3 regions of the Leucobacter sp. M11 genome follow, and region 2 is predicted to be linked to each of the others. Evidence: predicted binding sites of a transcription regulator. Region 2 holds the regulator's gene; each other region holds the start of a gene.
What was found. The regulator HrcA, encoded in region 2, represses chaperone genes, less so after heat shock. The targets are predictions, from matches to a motif close to TTNGCACTCGNNNNNNNCGAGTGCNAA.
Positions count from the first base shown of each region.

Region 1: a site for HrcA is predicted at 1,375-1,401, ahead of groL (chaperonin GroEL). Genes of this name have one in related genera too.
Region 3: a site for HrcA is predicted at 1,172-1,198, ahead of groES (co-chaperone GroES). Genes of this name have one in related genera too.

Region 1 covers NZ_JAPFRB010000002.1:322,183-324,445, reverse strand. Annotated here, with positions in the region: gene OOT08_RS05800 (heme/hemin ABC transporter substrate-binding protein) at 1-544, shown strand, start outside; gene OOT08_RS05795 (LytR C-terminal domain-containing protein) at 789-1,286, shown strand; gene groL (chaperonin GroEL) at 1,444-2,263, shown strand, end outside.
Region 2 covers NZ_JAPFRB010000008.1:24,970-27,232, reverse strand. Annotated here, with positions in the region: partial or broken gene OOT08_RS18585 (hypothetical protein) at 1-296, shown strand, start outside; gene hrcA (heat-inducible transcriptional repressor HrcA) at 407-1,447, shown strand; gene dnaJ (molecular chaperone DnaJ) at 1,515-2,263, shown strand, end outside.
Region 3 covers NZ_JAPFRB010000002.1:450,688-452,950, forward strand. Annotated here, with positions in the region: partial or broken gene rarD (EamA family transporter RarD) at 1-641, opposite strand, end outside; gene groES (co-chaperone GroES) at 794-1,090, opposite strand; gene OOT08_RS06440 (DUF4190 domain-containing protein) at 1,296-1,946, shown strand; gene OOT08_RS06445 (THUMP-like domain-containing protein) at 1,955-2,263, shown strand, end outside.

The DNA.
Region 1 (2,263 bases), on a different contig from region 2:
CGACTTCACCGCGGCGGGCGAGACGGCTCGGCAGGTCGCCGCGGCCCTCGGCGTGCCCGCGCTGGGCGACACCCTCGCCACGAACCTCGAATCTGCCATCGAGGCCAAGCTCGCCGAGATCGCGGACTTCGCCCCGACGGCGGAGGAGCAGAAGCTCCGGGTCGCCTTCCTCTACATTCGCGGCACCTCCGGGATCTACTACCTCTTCGGCCAGGGCAGCGGGATCGACACCGTGATCGACGCGATCGGCGGGATCGACGTGACCGAGGAGATCGGCTGGGCCGGGATGAAGCCGATGACCGACGAGGCACTCGTCGCGATCGACCCCGATGTGATTCTCGTGATGGAAAACGGCCTCGCGAGCGCCGGGGGCATTGACGGCCTGCTGGAGGCGCAGCCCTCGGTCGCCCTCACCACCGCCGGGGAGAAGCGGCGCATCATCTCGATCGACGACACCCTGATCCTGGGCAACGGCACCCGAGTCCCGGACGTTTTGGATGGACTTGCCAGGGCTCTTTACGCTCCGGATTCGCTCGCAGGGTAAAGTAAACCCAGTCTGAGGCGCGCAATCATCGTGATGCCCTGAGGAACATGGCAGTGGAGGAGAACGGATGAGCGAGCGCTCTCGCGCGGGATCGCGCCGATCGGCGTCCCCGGCTCCGGCCCGCCGCGCCTCGTCGCCCGACGCCGGGCGTCGCGCGACAGCGAGCCCCGGACGGCGCGCGGCCGCCCCGGCCCCCGGCGAAGCGCTGGACGATCGTTTCGAGGACGCGCCCCGCACGCGCCGCGTGGGCGCGCACCGCGCCCCGGCCCGCAACGGCTCCAGCCTCGTGCGTTTCCTGTGGATCCTGCTGTCCGCCGCGGTGATCACCGTGCTCGGCATTATCTTCGTCGTGATCGGCCCGAGCAACCTGCTCTTCCCGGAGACGGGCTCGGCCGCGCCCAGCGGCTCGGGGTCGAGCAAGGCGCCGGTCAAGGCCGTCATCGACCCGAGCACCACGGTGACCGTGCTGAACGCGACCGGCGACGAGGCCCTCACGGCCGCGGTCGTGGCCGAGATCCGCGCCCAGCGCTGGGGCATCGTCGAATTCACGGACGCCACCGACGAACCCGCCGACCTCAGCGCGGTCTTCTTCACGGACCCGAAGGACGAGGCCCTCGCGAAGGGGCTCGGCGATCAGCTCGGCGGAGTGTTCTATTACCTCCGCGAGGACTACTCGATCTACGACACCCAGCTCGTCGTCCTGCTCGCCGACGACTACCGCGGGCCCGGCGCGAGCCAGTAGCTCCCTCGGGCGCGCAGCCCAGCCCGGGAAGCAGCTCCGCATCCTCCGAGCGCACTTGCACTCTCGGGTGCTGAGTGCCAGAATTGACCTGGCACTCGACTTCGAAGAGTGCTAAATCACTTTTCGTTGGTAACGTCCAGGAGGGACGAAAACACACATGGCAAAGATCATTGCGTTTGATGAAGAAGCTCGCCGTGGGCTCGAGCGTGGCCTGAACACCCTCGCCGACGCCGTCAAGGTGACCCTTGGCCCCCGCGGTCGCAACGTGGTGCTGGAGAAGAAGTGGGGCGCCCCCACGATCACCAACGATGGTGTGTCCATCGCCAAGGAGATCGAGCTGGACGACCCGTTCGAGAAGATCGGCGCCGAGCTCGTCAAGGAGGTCGCCAAGAAGACCGACGACGTCGCCGGTGACGGAACCACCACCGCGACCGTCCTCGCTCAGGCACTCGTCCGCGAGGGCCTCCGCAACGTCGCCGCTGGCAGCGACCCCATCGCGCTCAAGAAGGGCATCGAGAAGGCCGTCGAGGCCGTCTCCGCTCAGCTCCTCGCCAACGCCAAGGAGATCGAGACCACCGACGAGATCGCGGCTACGGCCTCCATCTCCGCCGCTGACGAGCAGATCGGAAAGCTGATCGCCGAGGCGATCGACAAGGTCGGTAAGGAGGGCGTCGTCACCGTCGAGGAGTCGAACACCTTCGGCACCGAGCTTGAGCTGACCGAGGGCATGCGCTTCGACAAGGGCTACCTCTCGGCCTACTTCGTGACCGACCAGGACCGCCAGGAAGTCGTCTTCGAGGACCCCTACATCCTCATCGTCAACTCCAAGGTCTCCAACATCAAGGACATCCTGCCGGTCGTTGACCAGGTCATCCAGTCCGGCAAGCAGCTCCTGATCGTTGCCGAGGACGTCGAGGGCGAAGCGCTCGCGACCCTCGTGCTCAACAAGATCCGCGGCATCTTCAAGTCGGCCGCCG
Region 2 (2,263 bases):
TCACGGCGGACGGCGCGCTCGACCTCGTCACGTTCGGCAGCTCCAGCTGCGTGCCCGCCGTCGGAACGGTGACCGCGCCAGCTGCCGACGAGCTCCGAGTCGAGCTCAAGACCGCGCAGTTCCAGGTCTGCACGGCGGATTACGGGCCGCAGGAAAACTCCCTGGAGGTGCCGGAGGAGGCGAGCGGGCGGCCCCTGCGGGTCACCCTGGTCTGGGTGGACGAGGAGGAGACCGACGATCTCGTGCTCACCGCCGAGGAAGCCGGGGCCCGGGGCGGGTCGTTCGCCGAGGGCTGAGCCGCCGGGCGTGGCCTCCCGGGAAACGTCCCGGACCGTGCGCTAGACTTGGCACTCGCAATGTACGAGTGCCAGCCGAAGGGCGGCACGCTGAGTAGCCGGGAGGAAACGTGGTCACGGACCGGGGGCTTGACGTCCTGCGAGCGATCGTCAATGACTACGTGTCCTCGCACGAGCCGGTCGGCTCCAAGGCGATCGTGGACCGACACAACTTCGGCGTCTCCGCCGCCACGATCCGCAACGACATGGCGATGCTGGAGGACGAGGAGCTCATCGTGGCCCCGCACACCTCCTCCGGCCGGGTGCCCACGGACAAGGGCTACCGGCTCTACGTCGATACCCTCGCCGAGGTGCGCCCGCTGAGCGTGGCCCAGCGGCGCGCGATCGAGCGCTTCCTCGGCGAGTCCGAGGACCTCGACGATGCCCTGAGCCGCACCGTTCGGCTGCTCGCCCAGCTCACGAACCAGGTCGCCGTCGTGCAGTACCCCACGCTGCGTCGCGCCGTGATCCGGCACCTCGAACTCGTCCCGGTGGGCGAGAACCGCGTGCTGTGCGTCCTGATCACCGGCACCGGCGTCGTCGAGCAGCACGTCGCCCGGCTCCCCGCCGCCCGCGTCAGCGAGGCCTGGGTGAGCGGGCTCCGGGACCGGGTCATGGGCGAGATCATGGGGCACGACCTTGAGGCGGCCGCCACGCGGCTCGACGCGCTTGACGCCGACCTCGAAACCTGGGCGGACCCCGCCGACGGCACGATCATCCGCTCCGTGCTCGCGGTCATCGCCGAGCAGATCCGCTCCAACCGCTCCGACCGCATCGCGCTCGCGGGCACCGCGAACCTGCTCCGCAGCGGGCACGAGTTCGCGGCCAATGTCACGCCGGTGCTCGAGGCGATTGAGGAGCAGGTCGCCCTGCTCCGGCTCGTGTCCGAGCTCGTGACGGACGGCGAGATCGTGCGCGCCTCGATCGGCCGGGAAAACGCCCAGTACGGGCTCCCGGAGACCGCCGTGCTCGCGAGCCGCTACGAGGGCGGCGACGACTCCTCAGCGCGGCTCGCGGTGCTCGGGCCGATGCAGATGGACTACGCGGGGAACATCGCCTCGGTGCGCGCCGTGGCCCGCTACCTGAGCAAGCTCCTGGCCTCGAACGACTAAGCCGTGATCCCCCCACAGATTTTCCCCCACAACGTGAATCACCCCGAATACGAAGGAGTCACCGCACGTGGCTGACCACTACGGAGTCCTGGGCGTCGAGCGCGACGCAAGCCCGGAAGAAATCAAGAAGGCGTACCGGAAGCTCGCCCGCGAGCTGCACCCGGACGTGAACCCGAGCCCCGAGGCCTCGGAGAAGTTCAAGGACGTCACCCACGCCTACGACGTGCTCAGCGACCCGCAGCAGCGGCAGCAGTACGACCTGGGCGGCTCGGGCAACGGGCAGGGCGGCTTCGGCGGCTTTGGCGACATCTTCGAGACCTTCTTCGGCGGGCAGGGCGGCTTCGGCGGCCAGCAGGGGCCGCGCCCCCGCGCCGAGCAGGGCCAGGACGCCCTGATCCGGATCGACGTGAGCCTCGAAGACATCGTCTTCGGCACGAAGCGCGAGGTGCCCATCGACACCGCCGTGCGCTGCGCGACCTGCGACGGCAGCTGCTGCCAGCCCGGCACCTCGCCCTCGACCTGCGACATCTGCCACGGCTCTGGCTTCGTGCAGCGCCAGGTGCGCTCGATGTTCGGCAACGTCGTCACGAACCACCCCTGCGGCACCTGCCAGGGACACGGCACCGTGATCGAGAACCCCTGCGTCACCTGCGACGGCAAGGGCCGCGTGCGCGAGCGCAAGACCATTTCGCTGGACATCCCGTCCGGCATCGAGACCGGCACCCGGATGCAGATGCGCGGCGGCGGCGAGGCCGGACCCGCGGGCGGCCCCAACGGTGATCTCTTCATCGAGTTCCGCGTCAGCCACCACGACGT
Region 3 (2,263 bases), on a different contig from region 2:
GAGGCCGAGGCGACGTCGAGTCCGCGGGTCCCGGCCAGCACCCCGAGGATCACGAGGGCCACCGGGGTCAGCACCACGGTCTCCACGAAGAGCCCGGGGAGCGCCCCCACCCGGTTCCCGATGCCCTTCTTGAGGAAGCCGTAGACCCCGAAGGACAGGGCCAACAGCAGCGCGATCCAGGGGAAGGTGCCGTAGCCGATCGCGATCACCGCGAAGGCAAGCACGGTGACCGCGAGGGCCACCCACTGCACCGGCGACAGCCGCTCCCCCAGGATGATCACGGCCAGCAGGATCGTCACGACGGGGTTGATGAAGTATCCGAGCGAGGCGTCCAGGATGTGCCCGGAGACGGAAGCGATCACGTAGGTCTGCCAGTTGACGTAGATCACGGCCCCGGCCAGCGCGAGCCGCCCGAGCACGGCACGGTCCCGGAACACCGCGGCGACCTGCGCCCAGCCCCGGGTCACCGTCAGCAACAGGGCGCAGAACACGAGGGTCAGCAGGATGCGCCAGGCGACGATCTCGAAGGCGTTCAGCCCGACGAGGAGGGCGAAATAGAGCGGGAGCAGCCCCCAAATCAGGTACGAGCCCAGGGCGAAAATGAGGCCGCGCCGGGACTCGGCAGCTGCGGGACGGGACACGGGTCCTCCGGGAGATCTGGGGTGACGGGGGTGGCTGACGGCGCGGTGCTGCCGCCCCGCCAGGGTGCGGCGGAGCGGCAGAGCCGGAGTTCGGCGAAAAAAACGGGGTCGATACCGGAACGGTATCGACCCCGAAACGCGGGGAGGGTTCCCTAGCGGACGACGACCGCGAGAACGTCGCGGGCCGAGAGCACGAGGTAGTCCTCGCCGGAGTACTTGACCTCGGTGCCGCCGTACTTCGAGTAGATCACGCGGTCGCCCACGCTGATGTCGAGCGGCACGCGGTTGCCGTTGTCGTCAATGCGACCGGGACCCACGGCGACGACCTCGCCCTCCTGGGGCTTTTCCTTCGCGCTGTCGGGGATGACGAGCCCGGAGGCAGTGGTCTGCTCTGCCTCGACCTGCTGGATGACGATACGATCTTCGAGCGGCTTAATGGCGACCGACACGGTTGACCTCTTTCTTCGGCGGAAACACAACGTGAAATTGGCACCTCGCAGTTGAGAGTGCTAATTCAGTTTAGAACGTCGTTGGCACTCACGCAAGGCGAGTGCCAATTGCGGCCCGCGCGAGCAGTTCCGTACTGCCGGGTCTAAGAAACACCTGACAGAATAGGGGGAGCCGGCCGCACCACCATCCGAGAGGACCACCGACATGTCCGAGAAAAACGACCCGACCCCCTGGCCCAACGCCGAGGGCGGCGACGCCAGCGCAGCTTCCCCGACGGAGGCCTCCGCAACGCCGGCGGATCCCTTCGCCCCGGCAGATCCCTTCGCTCCGAGCAGCCCCGAGGCTCCGGGCGCAGCCGCGACGCCCGCGGATGCCCTCCCGGCGTACCCGCAGCCGCCCGCGGATGCCCTCCCGGCATACCCGCAGCCGCCCGCCTACGCGCCCGGGCAGCCCGCCTACGCGCCTGAGCAGCCCGCGCAGCCCGGCTACGGTCAGGCCCCCTACGGCGCGCCCGGCTACGCCCAGCAGGGCTACCCGCAGGCTCCGGGATACGGCTACCCGCAGGCTCCCGCGCCCGGCTACGGCCAGGCCTACCCCGCGCCCGCGGGCCGCACGAACCTCTTCGCCATCCTGGCGATCATCGCTGCCTTCGTGTTCGCCCCCGTCGGCATCGTCTTCGGGCACATCTCGCTGAACCAGCTGAAGACCTCGGGCGAGAGCGGTGAGGGCCTCGCGAAGGCCGGGCTGATCCTCTCCTACATCTTCACCGGGCTCATCGTGCTCTACCTCGCCTTCGTGATCATCATGGTGGTCGTGTTCGCCGGGGCCGGTGTCGCCAGCACGAGCGGATACTGAGCGCCCGCGTGACGCAGCACACCCCCGGAACTCCCGGCCCCGACGCGGGCTGGGAGTTCCTCTTTTCTGCGCCCGGCCGCGAACGCCTCGCCGAACTCGACCGGAGCACCCCGCCGGGCGCGGACACCGCGGGCCTCGTACCCGAGCTGCGCCGCGCGGGCCACACGCCGGAGGAGACGAGCGCGCTGCTGACGCAGCTGCGCCTGCGCCGGCAGGCCAGGGCCAAGCTCGGCGACCTGTTCCCCACGGACGGCCTGCTCACGCAGGCGGGGCTTGAACAGGCCAGCCGAGCGGTCGTCGCCCGCGAACACGCAGCG